3 regions of the Herminiimonas arsenitoxidans genome follow, and region 1 is predicted to be linked to each of the others. Evidence: riboswitches for the same ligand, from Rfam matches in the RefSeq annotation. Region 1 holds a riboswitch; each other region holds the start of a gene.
What was found. Region 1 has a riboswitch for thiamine pyrophosphate ahead of BQ6873_RS11240 (TonB-dependent siderophore receptor). Riboswitches for the same ligand answer to the same signal wherever they lie in the genome.

Region 1 (7,099 bases):
ACGTTTAATATTTATGCTGATGTACGCACGGCCTTATCTGCGCACTAGTCTGGCAGACGTCTGCTGTACATCAGCGATCTCATCTCGGTCGACGACAGTGATGACGTTCTGCTCTGTGCTTCAATTCCCACATGCCCACTGAATCGAGTCTCGAAGACCTGCGTCGCTACGCGGTCGCGCGCACCTTGTTTACGCCGACTACGTTGCCGGCAGCGATCCGACGCCTGGGTTTCGTGCAAGCGGATCCGATCCGTGCCCCGGCTCGGGCGCAGGACCTGACGCTACGCCACCGAGTCAAGGACTACCGTGCCGGCGATCTGGAGCGCCGCTACGTGCGCCTGGCGATCGACGAAGATTGCCTGGTTAACTACGGCTTCCTGCCCAGCGAGCACTTGGCGCTGATGCATCCGCGTCAGGCGAAGAAAGTCTGGGATAGCGAGACACAACGTCAGGCTGCAGACGTGCTGGCCTTCGTGCATGAACGCGGCGCAGTCCATCCGCGCGAGGTCGATCAGCACTTCGCACACGGGCGCGTGAAGAACTATTGGGGTGGTTCGAGCAACGCTAGTACGCATCTGCTCGATGGTTTGCACTACCGCGGCTTGTTGCGAGTGCAGCGGCGTGACAGCGGCACGCGCGTCTACGAGGCGGTTACGCACCCGGCCGCAGACGACAGTCCCGCTGCAAGCGCTCAGCGCGCAGCTGCTTTGATCGATTTGGTGGTGCGCAAGTACGCACCACTGCCAGCCGCCAGCCTGACCTATCTGGTGCGGCTGCTCGGCTACGGCGCACCGCATCTGGCGGAGCAGACCCAGGCGGCGCTGCGGCTGGCGCGCGAGCACCTGGCCAGTTGCCGCATCGACGGGACTACTTGGTACTGGCCCGCTGACGAAAATCCTCGCTCGCGCCGTTACGCCATCGATGACCGGCTGCGGCTACTCACTCCTTTCGATCCTGTGGTCTGGGACCGGTGCCGCTTCACGTTGTTTTGGGACTGGACGTATAAGTTCGAGGCCTACACACCACCGGCCCGGCGCCAGTTCGGCTACTACGCGCTGCCTATGCTCTGGCGTGGCCAGGTAATCGGCTGGGCCAATGTGTCGACGCGTGAAGGCCGACTGGAAGCAGCGTTCGGCTATGTGGCTGGCGCAGCGCCAAAAGGTGCTGCATTCCGTAGCGCATTGGACGAAGAACTGCAGCGCATGGAGCAGTTCCTCGGCTTGTGCTGATACAGGGAATGCATTGGGACTTCATGGCTTGATGCGCAACCTCATGCGGCAAAATTTCCGATTGATATCTTCGTGTAGTAGCGCACAGTAGCTTCTGCAAAGATGCGTTAAGGTAGTAGTTCATGCATGAGCAGTGCAGGAGCGCAACCATGAACAAGGCTTTTGTTAAGGAAACGGGCGACGACGATGCTCTATCGTTGCAGCCGGAGATGCCGCTAGACGTGAAAAATTACATCACGCCTGAGGGGTATCAGCGTTTGCAAAATGAGTTACTGGAATTGGTGGAAGTAACACGCGCCCATGTTTTGCAAACCGAGCAAGATGCTACAAATCAAACATCTCTGGAGTTTGATCCCGAGCGTACCTTGCGTGAAATCGACCAACGTATTCACTATCTACAAACTCGTTTGGAGTCTGCAGAAATCGTTGACCCAAGCGTGCATGTCGATGGCGATCAAGTCTTCTTTGGCGCAAGCGTCACCTATCAAAACGCAATTGGTGAACAACATACCGTCACCATAGTTGGCCTAGATGAGCTGGACCCGGCGCACGGCAAGATAAGCTGGCTGGCACCACTTGCGCAAACATTGCTCGGTGCAAACGAAGGCGACACAGTACTGTTGGAAAGCCCAGCTGGTACAGAGAAATTGCAGATCATGCACGTACGTTATCCGCCTAGTAGTTGAACTGGATGTGGATCAAAGTGTCCTACAGATAAGCGCATAGACATGAGGTGTATGCGACAAGTAGTAGATGGAATGGCTTGATCAGCATCAAGCATTGCATGCCCTGAACACTCTTCACATAGCAAGGAGTTCTATATGGCACATCATGATTCTCCAACAAAATCCAAGGTTTTCGCGAAACATGCTTCAGCATCTGAATCGCATTCGCGAGAAGAGCGTCAATTGGATGATGCGCTGGAGCAAACCTTCCCCGCCAGCGATCCGGTAGCGGAGATGCCGACCGAGACGGCGGCATCTGAAGGAGAAGTGGCGAAAGAAACCTTACTGGATATCGCGATAGAAATGACTTTTCCCGCCAGCGATCCCATCTCGGTTTCATCCGGGATTACGCATATACAAAAATCGCCGGATTCAGCCGACGCACATTTCGATCATCAAAATAGCCACGAGTCGGAAAAAAGCAAGAAGAGTAAAAAATAGAAATCAATTCGTTGTACCAAGCATGCGTTCTGCACATCTTTGATAGTCACGCCGCCTACTTCCACGTCTCCGCAGACTAGCCATCTTGCCAATTGATCCTGGTTAAGATCGGCGAAATTCGCTGCAAAATACAACAAAGATGCCATTTCGCACGCTTATTCTTTCGTGTTAGTATGCGGCCACGCTAGGGGTCCTGAAGAGCTAAACGTCTTCGGGTGAGAAAAAACCCTCCGTACCTGACCTGGATAATGCCAGCGTAGGGAAGCGCAAAGTCCACGCAATTTCTTTGTCCATTCCTTCGCACGCATTCGTTTTTTAACGCGATTGATTGAACAAAACATGTCTGCATCACACTCCCGCCGTTCCCTGATTGCCCTGGCTGTTGCGCAAGCTTGTGCATTTGCGCCTGCTGCCATGGCTGAATCTTCCGAAAACGTTTTGCCTGAAGTTGTTGTGACTTCCGATTCGGCAAAAGATGGGATTGCGCGCAATGCGAGCATAGGTGGATTTTCGGAAGCGCCGCTGCGCGAGACGCCGGCATCCATTAGCGTCATCACGCGTGAACAGATGCAGGACCGCAGCATACGCACGGCGACCGACGCAGTGAAATACGATGCGAGCGTACAGAATTCCTATAACGCGGTTGGTTTGTCCGACTGGTTTGCGATACGCGGCTTTGTACTGGATCAGGGTTCCAGCTATCGCAAAGATGGCTTGGTCATACTCGCGCAATCGTCGATTCCGATGGAGAACAAGGAAAGCTTTGAAATCCTCAAGGGTTTGGCTGGCTTGCAGTCAGGCATAGCCTCGTCGGGTGGCGTCCTGAATTACGTGACCAAACGCCCTACCAACGAGCCTTTGCGCACGGTGACGCTCGAGGTGAGTGAGCGCGGCACGCGTTATGCAGCAGTCGATCTGGGCGGACGTTTTGAAGATCAGCGCTTTGGTTATCGCATCAATGCAGCCGTGGAAGATATACGTTCCTACGTGCGTGCTTCCAATGGTGACAGACGCTTCGTGTCCGGTGCCTTCGATTGGCGCATCAGCCCACGCGCCTTGCTGCAAGTCGATGTCGACTATCAGCATAAATCGCAATTGACGGTACCTGGCTTCCAGTTGCTTGGCTCTGACTTGCGCATTCCTACCGGCGTCAGCGGCAAGACGATGCTGAATGATCAACCGTGGAGCCGTCCGGTTACTGATGACACCAATAATCTGGGTGTGAAATTTGAATATGAGCTGAACGATAACTGGCGTACGACTTTGCAAGCCAACGCGTTTGCTTTGCGTAGAGATGATGCTGTTGCCTTGTCTGTTGGTTGCCCGGCAACTGGTTCGTTCTCTAATTATTGTGCGAATGGCGATTACGGCTTATACGATTTGCGTCGTGACAATGACAAGCGGACAGTGAATACCACGCAGGCTTTGTTGCAGGGTAGGTTCAACACCGGCACAGTCAAACATGAATTGACGACGGGCGTTTCGACATTGAATCGTCGTGACAGCTTTGCTGACTATTTGTTCGACTTCGTAGGTACCGGCAATATCTATAACCCGGTGTACTACAACTACACTTTGGGACCGACGAAACCAGTCAGCTTACGTCGCAAGGATGATGAGCGCTCAGTCTTCATGCAAGACATTCTGAGTTTGACGGATAAACTCAAATTGCACGCCGGTGTGCGTTACACGCAATTGAAGCGCGATCAGTTCAATGCCGGCGGCACCTTGCTGCGTCATACCGATGAAGGTTTTGCCTTGCCGAATGTGGCCTTGGTGTTTAGTCCGCAAGAGAACTGGTCTATCTATGGTTCTTATTCGGAAGGTCTGGATCCGGGTGGTGAAGTTCCTGATGGCGCGACCAATCAAGGCACGGTATTGGATCCGTCGCGCAGCCGACAATATGAGGTGGGCGTCAAGGCAGATATCAGCAGCAATGTCAGTGTCGCGGCCGCTTTGTTCCAGATCAAGCGCACCAATGAATACATCGATTCCAGCAATACCTATGTGGTAGCTGGCGATGCGATCCATCGTGGTGTAGAGCTGTCCGCACAAGGTCGTGTGACGCGCAATCTGATGATAGGTGCCAGCATGACGGCACTGCAGGCTACGGCAGAAAATACCGGCGATGCGCAGATCGAAGGCAAGCGCGTTGGTAATGTGCCTAAGCTCAAATCGGCGCTGTATATGGATTACGCATTACCGCAAATGCCTGCGTTGAAACTCAATGGCACCTGGATTTATTCGAGCAGCAAGGAATTTGTACCGAATCGCGATATTCGCACCGCTATCCCTGGTTACAGTGTGCTGAATCTGGGCGCACGTTATGCGACCAAGGTATCCGGCGTGAAGACAACTTTCCGCTTCGGTGTCGATAACGTCTTCAATAAATTCTATTGGGGCGATGCATCAAATGCCTTTGGTGGTTATCTGATTCCCGGTGCGCCGCGCGTATTTAGACTGTCAGCGCAGATGGATCTCTAATCACAGAGCTTTCATTGAGGTGCTGATGAATTCGCCACCACTAGAATCGGAAATCTAGCGGTGGCGTTTTTATTACGTGTCTACTTTTCTTCAGATAAATACTTAGTCACTTGCTGTACACGTTGTTCCACTGCTCCCGATACCAAGAGAAAAGAAATAGCTTCTGCAGCGAGCGTAGTCAGCAATAGTTTGTGTACAGCTTGCCGTACCGTATCTGATTCGCGCTGCAAGCCATCGGCGATCCAGGGAGTGCTTGGTTCTGTGACGATGGTGTAGTCATAGCGATGCGCGCGCACCAGATTTTCCAGTGCCGTGTCTATGCTGCCGAAATAGAATTGACTGTAGATGGCAGTCATCAGCGGAGTGGTATCGCAAAACAGTAATGTATTAGCTTCTCGCGCTGAGTCCTCTTCCCTTGTAAGCTGCGTACTGGCAATCAGGAATTGTTCAGACTCTTGTGGCGTACGCTGCTTCTCTTCCACAAACTCGCGTAGATATTCCGGCACCCAAACCGTGCGGTAATGCGCAGCCAATGTTGCAGCCAAGGTCGACTTGCCAGTTGATTCTGCGCCGAGTAGTGCAACGCGTAACGGTGACGTGTTCATTAATTAATGACTTCGGCAAATTGGTTTGCCAGGGATTTTTTCCAGGTGCGCAATCCGACGGCAGCCAGGACAACGAACAGGGAAAACAGCAAGGCAGTGAGATACAAATTCTTGTGTATGTACAAGCCGATGTAAATCAGATCGATGCCTATCCACACATGCCAGTTTTCCAGTTTTTTACGTGACAGCAAGAGTTGACCGACCAAACTACCCGAAGTCAGGAAGGCATCGATATGCGGCACGTCGGTATCAGTGAACAGGCGCAGGAAGGAAGCGATAGCGACAAAGCCGAACAGCCATGCGAGTCCTGAATATAGCCACCCTTTTGACGTGAGGCGCGACACTAGTACGCCATGATGCGAGACGCCGCCGAACAACCATTGATACCAGCCCCAGAGCGAGACGGCGATAAAGAAAAATTGCAGCGACATATCGCCATACAACTTGCTGTCGTAAAACACGACGGCATACAAGGCAGCTGATGTGATGGAGAATAGCCACGCCCACGGTGATTGGCGGATATTCAAGACCACCATGACAAGCGCGAGCGCGAACGATACGATCTCAAGAAGTGAGGTATGGACCAAACCGAAGAGCGTGAGTGGATCGTTCATGCAAGAGATGCGCGTGAGTTTTTATTGGTGCAGATGATGGCGCGGACGAAAGCGTATTTTGAACTGAGCATGAATACGCGCCGTATGCGACTCCGCAGTATATTAAAGAAAGCGACGCTTCGAACGTTATTTCTACTTTTTCAATATGCCTACAGCCAAGCATCCAGATGATGCACCGCCCGTTCCGCCAGTACGACCCGACAATGACGAATGCTGTCATAGCGGTTGCGAACCATGCATCTTCGACTTGTATGAACTTGAAATGGATCGTTATCGCCTTGCGTTGAAAGCGTGGGAGAAGCGTATGGAAGATGGTAAATCACGTAAAAAGATATCGCGTAAGGCAGCACTCAAACCAATGTGATTTGTATCGCATCTGCGTTAACGCCAAATCCATCCCCATAATCCTGGCAGCACTACCGGTTCTGATCCATCTTTTACCGTACGTGCCAGTGCGGCGCGTTCAAGTGCAGAGCGATCTTTGTAAAACGCTTGATCGCTGACGGGTATGTTCAATTCCTTGGCAACATCGAGCAATATTTGCAGATATTCATTCATGTGACGTGCGGTATAGGAATTGGTGTCGTGGAAGGTAACGACGATGGGAACGACACCATCGACGACGGGCAAGCTTCCTGCAACCATCTTGGCTCGCATAGCAGCGAGTTGATTGTGTAAATTGATACGCCTGCGTGGACTACCGTTGAAGCCCCATGTTTTGCCATCGTTGGCACTCAGATCTGTCAGCAGCATGTGCAAGCCGTGCGCTTGATATGCAGCAAACGTGCGCGTGTCATAACTCCAGTAAGGCGGTCTTACTAAAGTCGGAGCAGTGCCGGTGGCGTTGCGTATATCAGCGATACCATTTTCCAGCGAGGCGACGAAATCTTCCGGTGATAAAAAGCGATGATTGTTATGTCCAGAAGTCGCGGTATGAAAACCGATCAGATGACCTTCCGCATACTCACGCGGCAATAATTCACGTCCCGGTGAATGCAGTG
Region 2 (7,099 bases), 960 kb from region 1:
CCTTCGGAAAAACTGTCACCGATCTGCATATTGCCGTGATTCGGCAAGCCGATAATATCGCCGGCGTAAGCTTCTTCAACTTGCTCGCGGCTCGATGCCATGAAGGTCACCACGCTGGACACCTTGATCTCGCGATTGAGGCGCAAATGCTTGATCTTCATGCCACGTTCGAAGCGGCCGGAACATACGCGCAAGAAGGCAATACGATCGCGATGTGCTGGATCCATATTGGCTTGAATCTTGAAGACAAAACCGGAGAACGGCAATTCAGTCGGCTTGACGGCACGCACAGTCGCATCACGCTCACGCGGCGGCTGCGCCCAATCCAGCAAGGCATTCAGAATTTCACGTACACCGAAGTTATTGATCGCGGAGCCGAAGAAGACCGGCGTACGCGTACCGTTCAAGAAGGCGTCCAGTTCAAACGGATGCGAAGCGCCATGCACCAGTTCTACTTCCATCTTCAATTGTTCGATCTCTTGCGGGAACATTTCTGCCAGACGCGGATTGTCGATACCTTTGACGACTTCAAACGTCTGATCCGCCTTCTCGCTGCCCGGTGCGAACAACATGATTTCATCGCGCAACAAGTGATACACGCCGCGGAAATTCTTACCCATACCAATCGGCCAGGTAACCGGCGCGCATTCGATCTTGAGTACCGATTCCAGCTCATCCAGCAATTCCAGCGGATCGCGTGTTTCACGATCCAGCTTGTTCATGAACGTGATGATAGGCGTGTTGCGCATACGGCAAACATTGAGCAACTTGATCGTCTGCGTCTCTACACCTTTGGCGGCATCAATCACCATCAAGGCGGAATCGACCGCCGTCAACACGCGATAGGTATCTTCCGAGAAATCCTGGTGACCTGGGGTGTCGAGCAAATTGACGACGTGATCGCGGTATTCGAACTGCATGACCGAGCTGGCGACAGAAATGCCGCGCTGCTTTTCGATTTCCATCCAGTCGGACGTTGCATGGCGTCCGCTCTTGCGTCCCTTGACGGTACCGGCGAGCTGAATCGCGCCGGAGAACAGCAGCAGTTTTTCAGTCAGCGTGGTTTTACCCGCATCCGGATGCGAGATGATGCCGAAGGTGCGTCGACGCGCAACTTCGCTGGTAATCAATTCAGAAGAAACTGTGCGCGATTCAAACGCTTCTACTTCAGCGGAATCGGAACTTGGTAATTCGGGCGCGGCGGACATGGAGTAGCCCTTGGAAAAAGGCCTAAAGTCTACCGACTCTTGGCCTTGAAGTCTAATGCGTCTATGACTGACGGGGATTTTAAGGAACGACGGGATGCTTCAAATGCAGAATACTTAACGTTTTACCAATCCCGCAGCCTCTAGACGTGCCCATACGGCGGCTTTCTCGTCATCATCGTAAATGATCCAATTGATCACTTCGTCGAAGGTTCTGCCACAGCCTTTGCAGACTTCATCGCCATGCGAAGTCGAGCAATAGCCTGCACAAGGCGAATCGGGCCGCAATGCACTACGCGGCAGGTCGGAAGGATTATCTGCGTTACTCATACTGAAAATATTCGATGACTCTTTATATCGCCGACGCCTGAAGCGTCATGCGCATATTGCTATTGATGCGTCCAGAATCAGTTCGACTGAACGATGTAATCAGTCAACAACACTTCCTGAACGCTGCGTGTCTTGAGGGTTGCATTCGCCACATCGCGCAACATTTCTTGCACGTATGCAGCGCCTTCCGGCGTTCTCACGCGTTGCGAATCGACATTGGCCAGCGCTGCCTGCAAGGCAACATCCAAGGCCGCCTTGTTGCGCTGTACCCATGCAGCGTCTTCCTTATGCGTTTGCAACGCAACGGTAGCCTTGATCGAAAGTTGCGAAGAACGCACCACCATCGGACCAAAATTGGAATACGCGATAGGACTTAACTGCTGCGCACTAGGCTTGAAATAAAACCATGCAATCGCAATCCCGATAGCGACAACCGCTCCGATAGCCAGCGTGCCACCAAGTATCGTGATCAACAGATTGCCGGATTGCTTGGTTTTGACCATAAGAAGATTTCGGGAAGAAAAATGACTAGCTGCTAGTTTAACTGATGTCGCATCCCGAAATCGTGTTCTTGCCTCAGCAATTCACAATCATGACGATTTAACAATGTAACTAGTTATGCAGGCCGACTTGGCGTGATCGTATTACCACCGCGTTCCAGCCGATCTTCCAACTCGCCAATATAAGCGGCCAATGTATTACCGGATTGTTCGACTGCTGCAACGACACCGGTTTCGAGCTTTTCCAATCTTTCTATGAGTGCAGTCTGCTCATCGGCATCCTGCTTCACAACCGTTTGTGTTTTCTCATCTATGAAACGATGCAATTCGCTAAAACGAGAGGCTTCCAGTTCACGGCTGTTTTGCAATTCCTTCGCATGACGCCGTGCTTCCAGCATGACGGAAGATTGCAGGTAAAGGATACAGACCAGGAAGTAAAACGTGAGCAAGGCGGTCAATCCCAACATGACCAAACCCAGCGGCGCCTGTACGGTTGTCACACCAAGCCAGAGTTCGGTTGGTGTATTGAACGTATTCCAATTCAACGCGGCAAGCGCGCCGATGGCTCCAAGGATGATAACGAAAAACAAAGTACGAATCTGCATAGTGGTCTCGCTCCTTTCTTTGTTGGCACATCGAAAAAATAAGCAAACAACCTGACTAACTACTTGCATCGAACAAATACGTACTACTTACATGTGGCACTCATAGCACTATCACATCATGTCGGTCTATCTCAGTCTTGGCGCCATGTATTGATATAAATTAAATAAACTGTTGCGTATTTATATCTAGAGCTACAAGAAACCTATTATCCGACACATTTGTTAATGTAACATTCAGACTACATTTAGTTACCCAATAAAAACAATTCTATACGGAGCGCCGCTTATGAAACTCGCATCTCTTTTGGCAATGACAGTATTGGCGGCGGGCATTAATTCCGCAGCGGCACAAGATCTGGTCCTGGCCATAAACGAAGGTGTGACTTACCAAGATGGCGGCCCAGCCAGTGAGCGTTACAAGCCACTTCTGCAATTGCTGTCAAAAGAGCTGAAACAGAATGTGAAGCTGCAAACCGTCGATAAATACGCGGTATTTGAAAAAGGCTTGGCCGAAGGTAAATACGATCTGGCATTCATACACCCAGCCCATGTCGGTTTGCTGGCAGTGAAAAAGAACGGTTATGAAGGTCTGGTCACCGCCAAAGGCTTTACTGATTACCGCGCCCGCGTGATGGTTGCACAAGCATCACCATTGAAATCCATGCAGGATTTGCGTGGCAAGAAAATCGGCGTGCCATCGGTGGAATCCATCACCACCGTGATGTTCACCGCCAATCTGCACGAATTACGCTTCCCTAATCCGGAAAAAACATACACACCAACTCGCTATCAAGACGCCGTACCGTTCATGATTGAAAACGGCTTTGTCGATGCCGGCGTTACCGGTTCAGCCGGTGTCGCAAAAGCATGGGTTGCCAAAGGCGGCCGCATTCTGGGCGAAACAAAACCGATTCCAATAAAGCAATTCCTGGCCTCGAAAAAACTGAGCGACGCAGAACGCGAAAAAGTCAAAAACCTGTTGCTGAATTTATCGGAAAACGAAGCAGGTAAAAATGCCTTATCCAAAATTGGCATGACCGGCTTTGTCCCATGGAATGCTACTGCTATGGATGAAGCAACTGCACGCCTCGGTCTGTAATTAAAAAGGCCTTCACGATGAGATGATCGTGTAGGCCTTTTTACTAAATGTCAGCTCTTAACATACCTGCTTAATTTCTACATAAATTGACGCGCTGCTCCAGCAAATCCAGCCAGCGCTCGCCGCACTTCTCGTTACTGATACACAGCGCATAATCCGTCACCGTGCGCGCCGCACGTTCCAGTAACTGGATATCCGCTTCATGCTGACGCGCGACATGCGGGTCTTCCAAAAACAAAACACGACGACACTGCTGCCTATCCAGTATCAATTCTGCGATCTGCGCATCACCACCCATCGGGCCACTCAGATAAGGTTTGACCCAGTTACGACCGGCTTCTTCACCTTTGATTTTCTGCGCCAGCTTGTTCAGCAAGCTCCCCGTCGTGCCAGTCGCGCAACGGAATCCGAATTGATCCAGTAATTCAAAATGGCGCTCTGCGATGTCCAGCATGCGATCTTTCATCGCATCGTGGGCAATCATTGCAATACCCTCATTCTTCAAATCGAACGTGGCATCCAGCTCAGGATTTGGCGCTGCGCCGATCGCGATCGATTCCAGCTCCAGCCATTCACGTGCGCTAGCCAGCGTCGATAAAAACGGTTTGCCATGAATCACGCATTGCCGCTTCAAAGCGACCGCCTCCGGGAATGTGGATGAAGGGTCAACCGGATCCATCAAGTAAATGACAGCATCCAATCGACGCTCAGGATCACTATCCACCACGCGCGAGACCAGTTTCATCAAACCACCATGTCGGCCGTAAGGAAAACGTTCGATACGCGGATAATCTTTCAACAAACCGAGATGATCCATCGCATCCAGCGTGCGTCCGACCACGATTAATTCGGGTTGTAAATGTTCTTCAATCGCAACGCGGCTACCATTGAGTAAGAGGGCTAGTGCGGAGTCGCGAGCGTCTTGGTGAGTGCGGCTAGTGGCTAATCCAATGCGGAAATTACGGCGAGAAGCAGGCATATTAAACAGTCAAAAAGGCTAAGCGCTGCAACATTGCAGTGCGTCAACTTAAGTATATCGCCTGTCGATGAATAACTTGTGACATTCCTGATCTGTGATAATATACTGTTCATACATACAGTATTTATGTGTTTTCGTCGGGCCGCTCCCCCTCCCTGTTTTATCGTGCGGCCCGACACTTTCTTCTGCAATTGCTGCAACCATCTTCGCGTCACGCCTACAGGCAAACCACTTCCCCGATACATACAACTTGCCTATCCCTCGTTTTTGGCTCAAAGTAGCGCCCAGTTTGACCTTCTTGGCTCGGGGTCCTGCGCATTTGATGCGTGGGTGAGAGATACCCGTTGAACCTGATTGAGATAATTCTCGCGCAGGAAAGCACACAATCATCGCCGTACACCGGCATCGAATCCGCTTACCTGCCATCTATTTTGAAAGACGATGATGGCTTTACCAAACGCACCTGCGGCAGCAAGCAATGCTGCCTTCACACCTATTCCTGCGGCTGACAGAGTTTTTTCCTTCCGCGATCACGCTGCGCTGTGGTTCAGTCTCGGCGTCGGCTTGCTCGTCATGCAGATCGGCGCATTTCTTGGCACCGCGCTCGGCACGCAAACAGCATTGTTCGCCATTATCGTCGGCTCTCTGCTCGGTGCCGCCCTGCTCGGTCTGGTTGCCTACATAGGATTTGAACGTGGCTTGTCCAGCCCGGTACTGATGTGCCAAACCCTGGGCACATCATTTGCCAAATTGCCAGTGATTCTGAACGTCATTCAATTGATAGGCTGGAGCGCATTTGAATTGGTCGTCATGCGCGACGGCACGACTGCCTTGATCAAGGACATCACAGGCATAGACGCAATCTGGCTGCCATATGTCACGGCGCTGTTCTGGGGCCTGCTACTGGTTGGTCTTGCAACCGGTTCAATGATCGGTTTGGTACGTTGGTTCGTCGGCCGCTTCGGCCTGCCTTTGGTTATTCTTTCGCTGATCTGGCTAACCTATCAATTTGTCTTGAAAGCGCAGGTACAAGGTTTGGATGCGATCTGGAATAGATCCGGTGATGGTTCTATGAGTACGCTGGCCGGGATCGATCTGGTGATGGCGATGCCAGTGTCGTGGTTGCCATTGGTTGCTGATTTTGCGCGTTATGGTAAAGCCGGCGCCAGCACCTTCCGCGGCACATGGCTGGGTTTTGCGGTAGCGAATATCTGGTGTCACGCCTTAGGCGTATTGATCGTCAGCACGTCCAATCCGGGTGCTGATTTGATGACGACTTTGTTGCTGGCACAAGGCGGCTTAATTGCGCTAGGTCTGATTCTGATCGATGAGATGGATAACGCTTACGGCGATGTGTATTCCGGATCGGTCTCGCTCAATTTCCTGAATGGAAAATTCACGATACGCTTCTGGGGTATTACACTCGCCTTGGTCGCAACCGGCTGCGCACTCTTCCTGCCTATGCACGGACTGGAACCTTTCCTGCTCTTGCTCAGTTCGGTCTTCGTGCCCTTGTTCGGCGTCGTTATTTCGCAATTGGCAGCGAAGGGACAAGCGACAGATAAAGGTGTGAATGTTGTACCTGTTGCCATCTGGCTGATCGGCATTGCGGCCTTCCACATCTGCCCACTTCTATGGCCGGTAGTCGGTTCGGCTTTGCCTAGTCTGACAATCACGCTGCTGCTGGGAAGTATTTACCGGATGTCACGTCGCCCGGCATTGCAATCTGCTTGATCCATGGATGATGGATATTCTCCATCATCCATCCCTCATTACTTCACTTCGACTTGCGGCCTGCTCCAGCCACCACCCAATGCTTTGAATACATCGGTGGTACCGGTCAGGCGCAACAACCTCAGTTGTGCCAATGTATCGTCTGCCGTGAACAAGGTACGTTGCGCATCCAGTAATGTATTCAAATCATCTGCGCCTTCGCGATAACGCAGCTCAGATAATTTCAATGCGCGCTCTGCTTCTTTCTTGATTTCGATTTGCGCTTGCTCCTGGGCGAAATTACGACTCGCATTGCTGAGCGCATCATCGACTTCTTTCAACGAGGCATAAACCGTACGGCGATAATTTTCAATCAACTGACGACGTACCGATTCGCTGGTTTCCACTTGCAGACGCAAGCGATTGCCATCGAATAAAGTTTGTACGATGGACGCGGTAAGACCCACGCTATACGCCGGATTACCAAGTGCCAACAGAGCTGCACTGGAATTACCTGCAGCGCCTGTTAATGAAATAGTCGGCAACAATGCGGCACGCGCCGCTGCGACGTTGGCATCAGCCGCATACAGTTGCGCTTCTACACTGGCAATGTCTGGTCGGCGTGTAATCAAGGTCGACGGCAAACCCGGGCTGACCTCCGGCACATT
Region 3 (7,099 bases), 360 kb from region 1:
TGTTGAATTGATCGTCCCAACGGAATTCGAAACGCGCTTTCGACAAGGCGTTGTCGCGTATCTGCGCACCGATATGACCTTTGGCCAAATCGGCAGCATGGGCGGCAATCTTGTACGTGATGATGCCGTCCTTGACGTCGACCTTGTTCGGCAAGCCTAGATGTTCTTTCGGCGTGACGTAGCACAGCATTGCCGTGCCGTACCAACCGATTTGCGCAGCGCCGATACCTGACGTGATGTGGTCATAACCTGGTGCGATATCGGTCGTCAATGGTCCTAGCGTGTAGAACGGTGCTTCGTGGCACTGCTCCAGTTGCAGGTCCATGTTTTCCTTGATCAAGTGCATAGGTACATGACCAGGACCTTCGATCATGACTTGCACGTCATGCTTCCATGCGATCTGCGTCAGCTCGCCCAGTGTCTTCAATTCGCCGAGTTGCGCTTCATCGTTGGCATCATAGATCGAACCTGGACGCAAACCGTCGCCGAGCGAGAACGACACGTCATAGGCTTTCATGATTTCGCAAATGTCTTCGAAATGCTCGTACAGGAAAGATTCTTTGTGATGCGCGAGACACCATTTCGCCATGATGGAACCACCGCGTGACACGATGCCTGTCATGCGCTTCGCAGTCATCGGCACATAGCGCAACAACACGCCGGCGTGGATGGTGAAGTAATCAACACCCTGCTCGGCTTGCTCGATCAATGTGTCACGGAAAATTTCCCATGTCAGATCTTCTGCCTTGCCGTTCACTTTTTCCAGCGCCTGATAAATAGGCACGGTACCGATAGGTACAGGTGAATTGCGAATGATCCACTCACGCGTTTCATGTATGTGTTTGCCGGTCGATAAATCCATCACGTTGTCGCCGCCCCAACGTATCGCCCACGTCATTTTCTCTACTTCTTCTCCGATCGAAGAAGTGACTGCCGAGTTGCCGATATTGGCGTTGATTTTGACCAGGAAATTACGACCGATGATCATCGGTTCGATTTCAGGATGGTTGATGTTGGCCGGGATAATGGCGCGACCCCGCGCGATTTCGCTACGTACGAATTCAGCAGTGATCTCTTGCGGGATCGCAGCACCAAACGATTGGCCCGGATGTTGACGCCCCATCAGCTCGGCGAGCTTTTCACCTTTTGGTCCGGAGTGTTTCAACTCTTCCAGATAGGCGCGACGATTCATGTTTTCACGGATCGCGACGAATTCCATTTCCGGCGTGATGATGCCCTGACGTGCGTAATGCATTTGCGACACGTTTTTGCCGGCAAGTGCACGACGCGGTTTGCGATGCAGATTGAAACGCAACTCAGCCAACTTAGGATCGTTCAAACGCTCGATGCCGTATTCAGATGTTGGGCCGGCTAGTTCTTCGGTGTCATTGCGCTCCAGTATCCACGGCAGGCGTGGTGTGTCGAGGCCGGAACGGATATCGATCTTTGCTTCCGGATCGGTGTATGGACCGGACGTATCGTAGACATAGATCGCCGGATTTTTTTCGAAACCGAACGATGCTGCGGTATCGGATTGTGTGATCTTGCGCATAGGCACGCGTATATCAGGACGCGAACCTTGAATATAAACTTTGGTGGAATTTGGTAATGGTTGGATCGCTGCTTCATCTACCGTGGCGGTAGCGGACAGAAATTTCGGATTGGCATTCATTTTGGCTCCTTGGCTAACTTCAAATTGGCTTGGAGCCAGCTCAGGAGGTTTCGAAAACATATACCGTATCAGCTTGGACATCGATGAATACAATTCGAATGCCGGATGCAATACACGTTCTCGGTAGCTTCCCTTCGCTGGCATTATCCAGATCAGGTTCAAGGGTTTTTCTCACCCGGCAAATGCGGAACGCATCTACCTAGGACCCCTAGCTTTTTACTTCTACAACAGGTGAATCAAACTACGAATCGTAGTCTATGCCATAAAACGACTATGTCAATTGACCCCCGTCAGATTTTTACATCTGACATGAATGGGTTACTGCGATGCAACGCAATACCCCATTCATGTCAGTTCTGAAAAATGGCAAACATGCCATCTTTCAGAAACTGTATTACTTCAAATATTACTTAACCGTTGCGATGTGCAACAGATTGGTCGTACCAGATTCGCCGAATGGTAAGCCAGCCGAGATAGCGATGTAATCACCTTTCTTGGCAAAACCTTCATGCACGGCGGCCGCCACTGCTTCGCTGACCATGTCATCAACAGACTTAACATCCTTGCCGCCAACGATCGAGTGGATACCCCAGACCCATGCCAAACGACGTGCGGTCTTCAGTTCTGGTGTGATGCTCAGGATCGACGTGGTCGGACGTACACGCGCAGCGCTCATGCTGGTGCTACCAGATTTTGTGTATGTCACAGTAGCGACAGCTTTGATCGCAGCCGTGGTGTCACGCAAGGCGTTGCAGATTGCATCTTCCGCTGTTGGACGTGGTGTCACTTGCTGTGCATCGAGCAGTGTGCGGTAGACCGGATCGCTTTCCACTTCTTTGATGATGCTGTCCATCATTTGAACAGCGCGAACAGGGTTCTTGCCGCTGGCCGATTCCGCGGACAACATCACGGCATCTGCGCCTTCGTAAATGGCGTTGGCAACGTCCGATGCTTCTGCACGGGTTGGCATAGGCGATTCGGTCATCGATTCCAACATATGTGTTGCAACGATAGTTGGACGGCCGTATTTACGCGATACACGGATGATTTCTTTCTGAGCGCGCGGCACTTGCGAGATCGGCAGTTCAACACCCAGATCACCACGAGCAACCATGACGGAGTCAGAAGCTTTACAGATCGCATCGATGTCGAGCATTGCTGCTGGTTTTTCGATCTTCGATTGAATCAGAGCGCGGTCGCCGATGATCTTGCGCGCGTCTTCGATATCGGAAACTTGTTGCACGAACGACAGAGCTACCCAGTCCACACCCAACGACAAGGCAAATTCCAGATCAACCAGATCTTTCGGTGTCATTGCAGGGATAGGCAGAATTGCGTCTGGCACGTTGACGCCTTTGCGGTTCGAAATCTTGCCGCCTGTAGTCACACGTGTGACGATGCGGTCACCCGAGTTGCTTTCGATCGAAACACGGATTTTGCCGTCATCGAACAACAGGTTTTGACCAGCTTTGACAACCGCGAACAGCTCAGGATGTGGCAGGTAAACGCGTGTTGCATCACCTGGAGTCTGATCGCGGTCGAGCACGAATTCCGAACCTTCAGTCAATACAGCGGAATCGCCATTGAAGGTACCCAGACGAATCTTCGGACCTTGCAGATCGCAGAGGATGGCAACTGGACGGCCGTATTTGGTTTCCAGGCTACGCACGATTTCGTGACGTGCGCGGTGATCTTCGTGCGAACCATGGCTGAAGTTGAAGCGGAACATGTCCACGCCAGCTTCAAACAATGCGCTGATGGTTTCCATATCACCACTTGCTGGGCCCAGGGTAGCAACGATTTTTGCTTTACGATTACGTCTCATGACAGATCTTCTTCTTAAATGAAAAATGAAAAATGAATTTCGCTGCGACTAGGAGCAGACGCAGCGAACAATAAATTACAAAATCAGGATTGCGCGGAAGTCGTTCACGTTGGTACGTGTCGGACCGCTGACGATCAGGTCACCGAGTGCGCTGAAGAAGCCATAGCCGTCGTTATTTTCCAGCATGGCTTTGGCGTTCAAGCCTTGCTCGGTAGCACGCGTCCATGAGTCAGGTTGATAGATGGCGCCGGCGTTATCTTCGGAGCCATCAATACCATCGGTATCACATGCCAATGCGTGAATACCAGCCGTACCCTGCAGGGACACTGCCAAGCTCAACAGGAACTCAGCATTGCGGCCACCACGACCTTTACCGCGCACGGTGACGGTAGTTTCGCCGCCCGACAGGATGACGCATGGCTTGGCGAATGGCTGACCATACTTCGCAACCTGTTTTGCCAATGCAGCGTGCACCATGCCGACGTCGCGCGATTCGCCTTCGAGATCGTTGGACAAAATGTATGGTGTGATACCAAGCTCGCGTGCCTTGGCAGCCGCAGCTTCCAGCGCATGTTGCGCGGTTGCCATGACGTGATGTTCATTGCGTGCAAAACGTGCATCACCTGGTTTTGGTGTTTCGCCAGCGCCGGATTCCAGATGCTTCAAAATATTATCTGGAATTTCGATTTTGTATTTTTTCAGAATCGCGAGTGATTCTGCGCAGGTAGTTGGATCTGGCAGAGTTGGACCGCTAGCGATCACACCAGGATCGTCGCCAGGTACGTCGGAGATCAACAATGTGATGACACGTGCAGGTGCACATGCCAAGGCCAAACGACCACCTTTGATTGCGGACAAATGCTTGCGCACGCAATTCATTTCAGAAATCGTGGCACCGCTTTTCAGCAATGCTTTATTCAATGCTTGTTTTTGTTCCAGTGAGATGCCTTCACCCGGCAAACTCAACAAGGCGGAGCCGCCGCCTGTGATCAGGCATAACACCAGATCATCTTCAGTCAAACCTTGGACCAGTTCCAGCATGCGACCTGCAGCTGCGCGGCCTGCTTCATCCGGGACCGGATGCGCGGCTTCCACAACTTCGATCTGTTTGCAGTCAGCGCCGTGACCATAACGCGTCACGATCAAGCCTTCCACTTTGCCTGGCCACGTATCTTCAACAACCTTGGCCATTGCGGCCGCACCTTTACCGGCACCGATCACCAGCGTACGACCTTTGGCAGATTGCTTGGGCAAATAGGCAGGCATACATTTCTGTGCGCTCACAGCCTCTACTGCGGTGGCATACAGGTCATTCAAAAACTGACGTGGGTCTATCGACATGGGCGAGATACTTTTTAAAAATTTGAATCAAACCGACATCGCACATCGATGCGATGTCGGCTGCAGTACAAACGTCGTTGACGAATTACGCCTTAGCGATTTCGTGGTTCGACATGATTTCGATCGCGCGGCACAGTGCCGAGTGATCCAGACCGCTCATGCCGTTTGCTGCGCATGAATTCATCAGTTCTTGAGTTGCCGCAGTGTTAGGCAAGGAAACGCCCATTGCTTTCGCACCTTGCAATGCCAGGTTCAAATCTTTCTGATGCAATTCGATACGGAAGCCTGGGTTGAAGGTACGTTTAACCATACGCTCGCCGTGTACTTCCAAGATACGGGAGTTAGCGAAACCACCCATCAATGCTTGACGAACTTTTGCAGGATCTGCACCAGCTTTCGAAGCGAACAACAGAGCTTCAGCAACAGCTTGGATGTTCAATGCAACGATGATTTGGTTAGCAACTTTGGTGGTTTGACCATCGCCGTTACCGCCAACCAGAGTGATGTTTTTGCCCATCAATTCGAACAATGGCTTAACGGTTGCAAATGCTGCTTCCGAACCGCCGATCATGATGGTCAACGATGCTGCTTTAGCACCGACTTCGCCACCAGATACTGGTGCATCCAGGTATTCGCAACCCAGAGCGTTGATTTTTTTCGCGAATTCTTTAGTAGCGATAGGCGAGATCGAGCTCATGTCGACAACGATTTTGCCTTTCGACAAACCAGCTGCAACGCCGTTTTCGCTGAACAGAACTGCATCCACGTGCGGGGTATCCGGCACCATGGTGATGATGATGTCTGCATTTTTAGCGACTTCAGCACCCGATGCGCAAACAGTTGCGCCACCATCGACTAATTCTTGTGCTGGTGCTTTTTGATCATGCAAAAACAGTTGGTGACCACCCTTTTGCAGGTTCAGCGCCATTGGTGCGCCCATGATACCCAAACCAATAAATCCAACTTTTGCCATGACTGACTCCTGATTATTTAAGTGTATTAACTGCGGTGTATTAACTACATACTCAGTAAAAATACTAAGCGGCCCGATGTCGGACCGCTCAGTATGCTTAGAGACGCTACATTATAAGCCGTGCGCTGCGCGCCAGCCCAATCCTTCTACCGTACCAGCCTTAGGCTTGTACTCACAACCGATCCAACCTTTGTAACCGATTTCATCCAGGAACTTGAACAGGTAGGTGTAGTTGATTTCACCTGTACCTGGTTCAAAACGGCCTGGATTATCTGCCAGTTGCAGATGAGGAATAACCGCGAGGTTGTTCTTCATCGTGTTCGCCAATTCACCTTCCATGCGTTGCATGTGATAGATGTCGTATTGGAAGAACAAGTTGTCCGAACCGACTTTGGCAATGATGTCCAGAGTCTGTTTGGTACCGGTCAAGAAGAAGCCAGGGATATCGAATGTGTTGATCGCTTCGATCAACAATGGGATACCTTCTGCTTTCAATTTAGCAGCTGCATATTTCAAGTTGGCAACCAGAGTTGCTTCTGCTTGTTCATGCGTTACGCCAGCAGGCACGATACCGGACAGGATATTGACCTGTTTGGTGCCGAGCACTTTGACGTATTCAATTGCTTTGTCCACACCAGCTTTGAATTCTTCTACACGATCTGGATGGCAAGCGATACCGCGCTCACCACCAGCCCAGTTACCGGCTGGCAGATTGTGCAAAACCATTTCCAGATTGTTCTCTTTCAATTTCGCTGCGACATCAGCCGCAGGGAAATCGTATGGAAACAAGAATTCAACGCCTTTGAAGCCATTCTTTGCAGCTTGTTCAAAGCGGTCCATGAATGGAACCTCGTTGAACAGCATCGTCAGATTAGCAGCAAGTTTCGTCATCTTAAGCACCCTTAACGTCGAGGATTTCTTCGAATTCGTTGATCGCGTTGATTTCTGTACCCATCGCGATATTGGTTACGCGCTCAAGGATGATTTCAACAACGACTGGTACTTTGAATTCTTTGATCCACTCTTGTGCTTTACGCAGCGCAGGTTGGATATCGTCTGGGTTGTAGACGCGAATTGCTTTACAGCCGAGGCCTTCAGTAACTTTAACGTGATCAACACCGTACGAAGCGTTTTCGGTCGAGTTGATGTTGTCGAATGCCAGCGATACACAGTAGTCCATTGTGAACATACGTTGTGCTTGACGGATCAGGCCCAGGTACGAGTTGTTCACCAACACGTGGATGTATGGCAAGTTGAATTGCGCGCCAGCTGCCAGTTCTTCGATCAA

Region 2: linked by a shared signal. The riboswitch ahead of BQ6873_RS06645 (purine-cytosine permease family protein) and the one ahead of BQ6873_RS11240 (TonB-dependent siderophore receptor) in region 1 are both predicted to bind thiamine pyrophosphate.
Region 3: linked by a shared signal. The riboswitch ahead of thiC (phosphomethylpyrimidine synthase ThiC) and the one ahead of BQ6873_RS11240 (TonB-dependent siderophore receptor) in region 1 are both predicted to bind thiamine pyrophosphate.

The regions. Positions count from the first base shown of each region.
Region 1 covers NZ_LT671418.1:2,376,321-2,383,419, reverse strand. Annotated here, with positions in the region: gene BQ6873_RS11260 (4-oxalocrotonate tautomerase) at 1-8, shown strand, start outside; gene BQ6873_RS11255 (DNA glycosylase AlkZ-like family protein) at 132-1,229, shown strand; gene BQ6873_RS11250 (GreA/GreB family elongation factor) at 1,379-1,915, shown strand; gene BQ6873_RS11245 (hypothetical protein) at 2,051-2,395, shown strand; TPP riboswitch at 2,572-2,675, shown strand; gene BQ6873_RS11240 (TonB-dependent siderophore receptor) at 2,735-4,879, shown strand; gene BQ6873_RS11235 (AAA family ATPase) at 4,960-5,484, opposite strand; gene pnuC (nicotinamide riboside transporter PnuC) at 5,484-6,098, opposite strand; gene BQ6873_RS11225 (oxidoreductase-like domain-containing protein) at 6,244-6,462, shown strand; gene BQ6873_RS11220 (polysaccharide deacetylase family protein) at 6,480-7,099, opposite strand, start outside.
Region 2 covers NZ_LT671418.1:1,412,222-1,419,320, forward strand. Annotated here, with positions in the region: gene BQ6873_RS06615 (peptide chain release factor 3) at 1-1,208, opposite strand, end outside; gene BQ6873_RS06620 (DUF1289 domain-containing protein) at 1,323-1,535, opposite strand; gene BQ6873_RS06625 (flagellar basal body-associated FliL family protein) at 1,613-2,038, opposite strand; gene BQ6873_RS06630 (Signal transduction histidine kinase) at 2,152-2,640, opposite strand; gene BQ6873_RS06635 (phosphate/phosphite/phosphonate ABC transporter substrate-binding protein) at 2,927-3,739, shown strand; gene BQ6873_RS06640 (methylglyoxal synthase) at 3,810-4,718, opposite strand; TPP riboswitch at 5,013-5,112, shown strand; gene BQ6873_RS06645 (purine-cytosine permease family protein) at 5,163-6,452, shown strand; gene BQ6873_RS06650 (efflux transporter outer membrane subunit) at 6,491-7,099, opposite strand, start outside.
Region 3 covers NZ_LT671418.1:2,018,444-2,025,542, forward strand. Annotated here, with positions in the region: gene thiC (phosphomethylpyrimidine synthase ThiC) at 1-1,672, opposite strand, end outside; TPP riboswitch at 1,785-1,892, opposite strand; gene pyk (pyruvate kinase) at 2,079-3,497, opposite strand; gene BQ6873_RS09500 (glycerate kinase type-2 family protein) at 3,573-4,838, opposite strand; gene glxR (2-hydroxy-3-oxopropionate reductase) at 4,924-5,811, opposite strand; gene hyi (hydroxypyruvate isomerase) at 5,923-6,702, opposite strand; gene gcl (glyoxylate carboligase) at 6,704-7,099, opposite strand, start outside.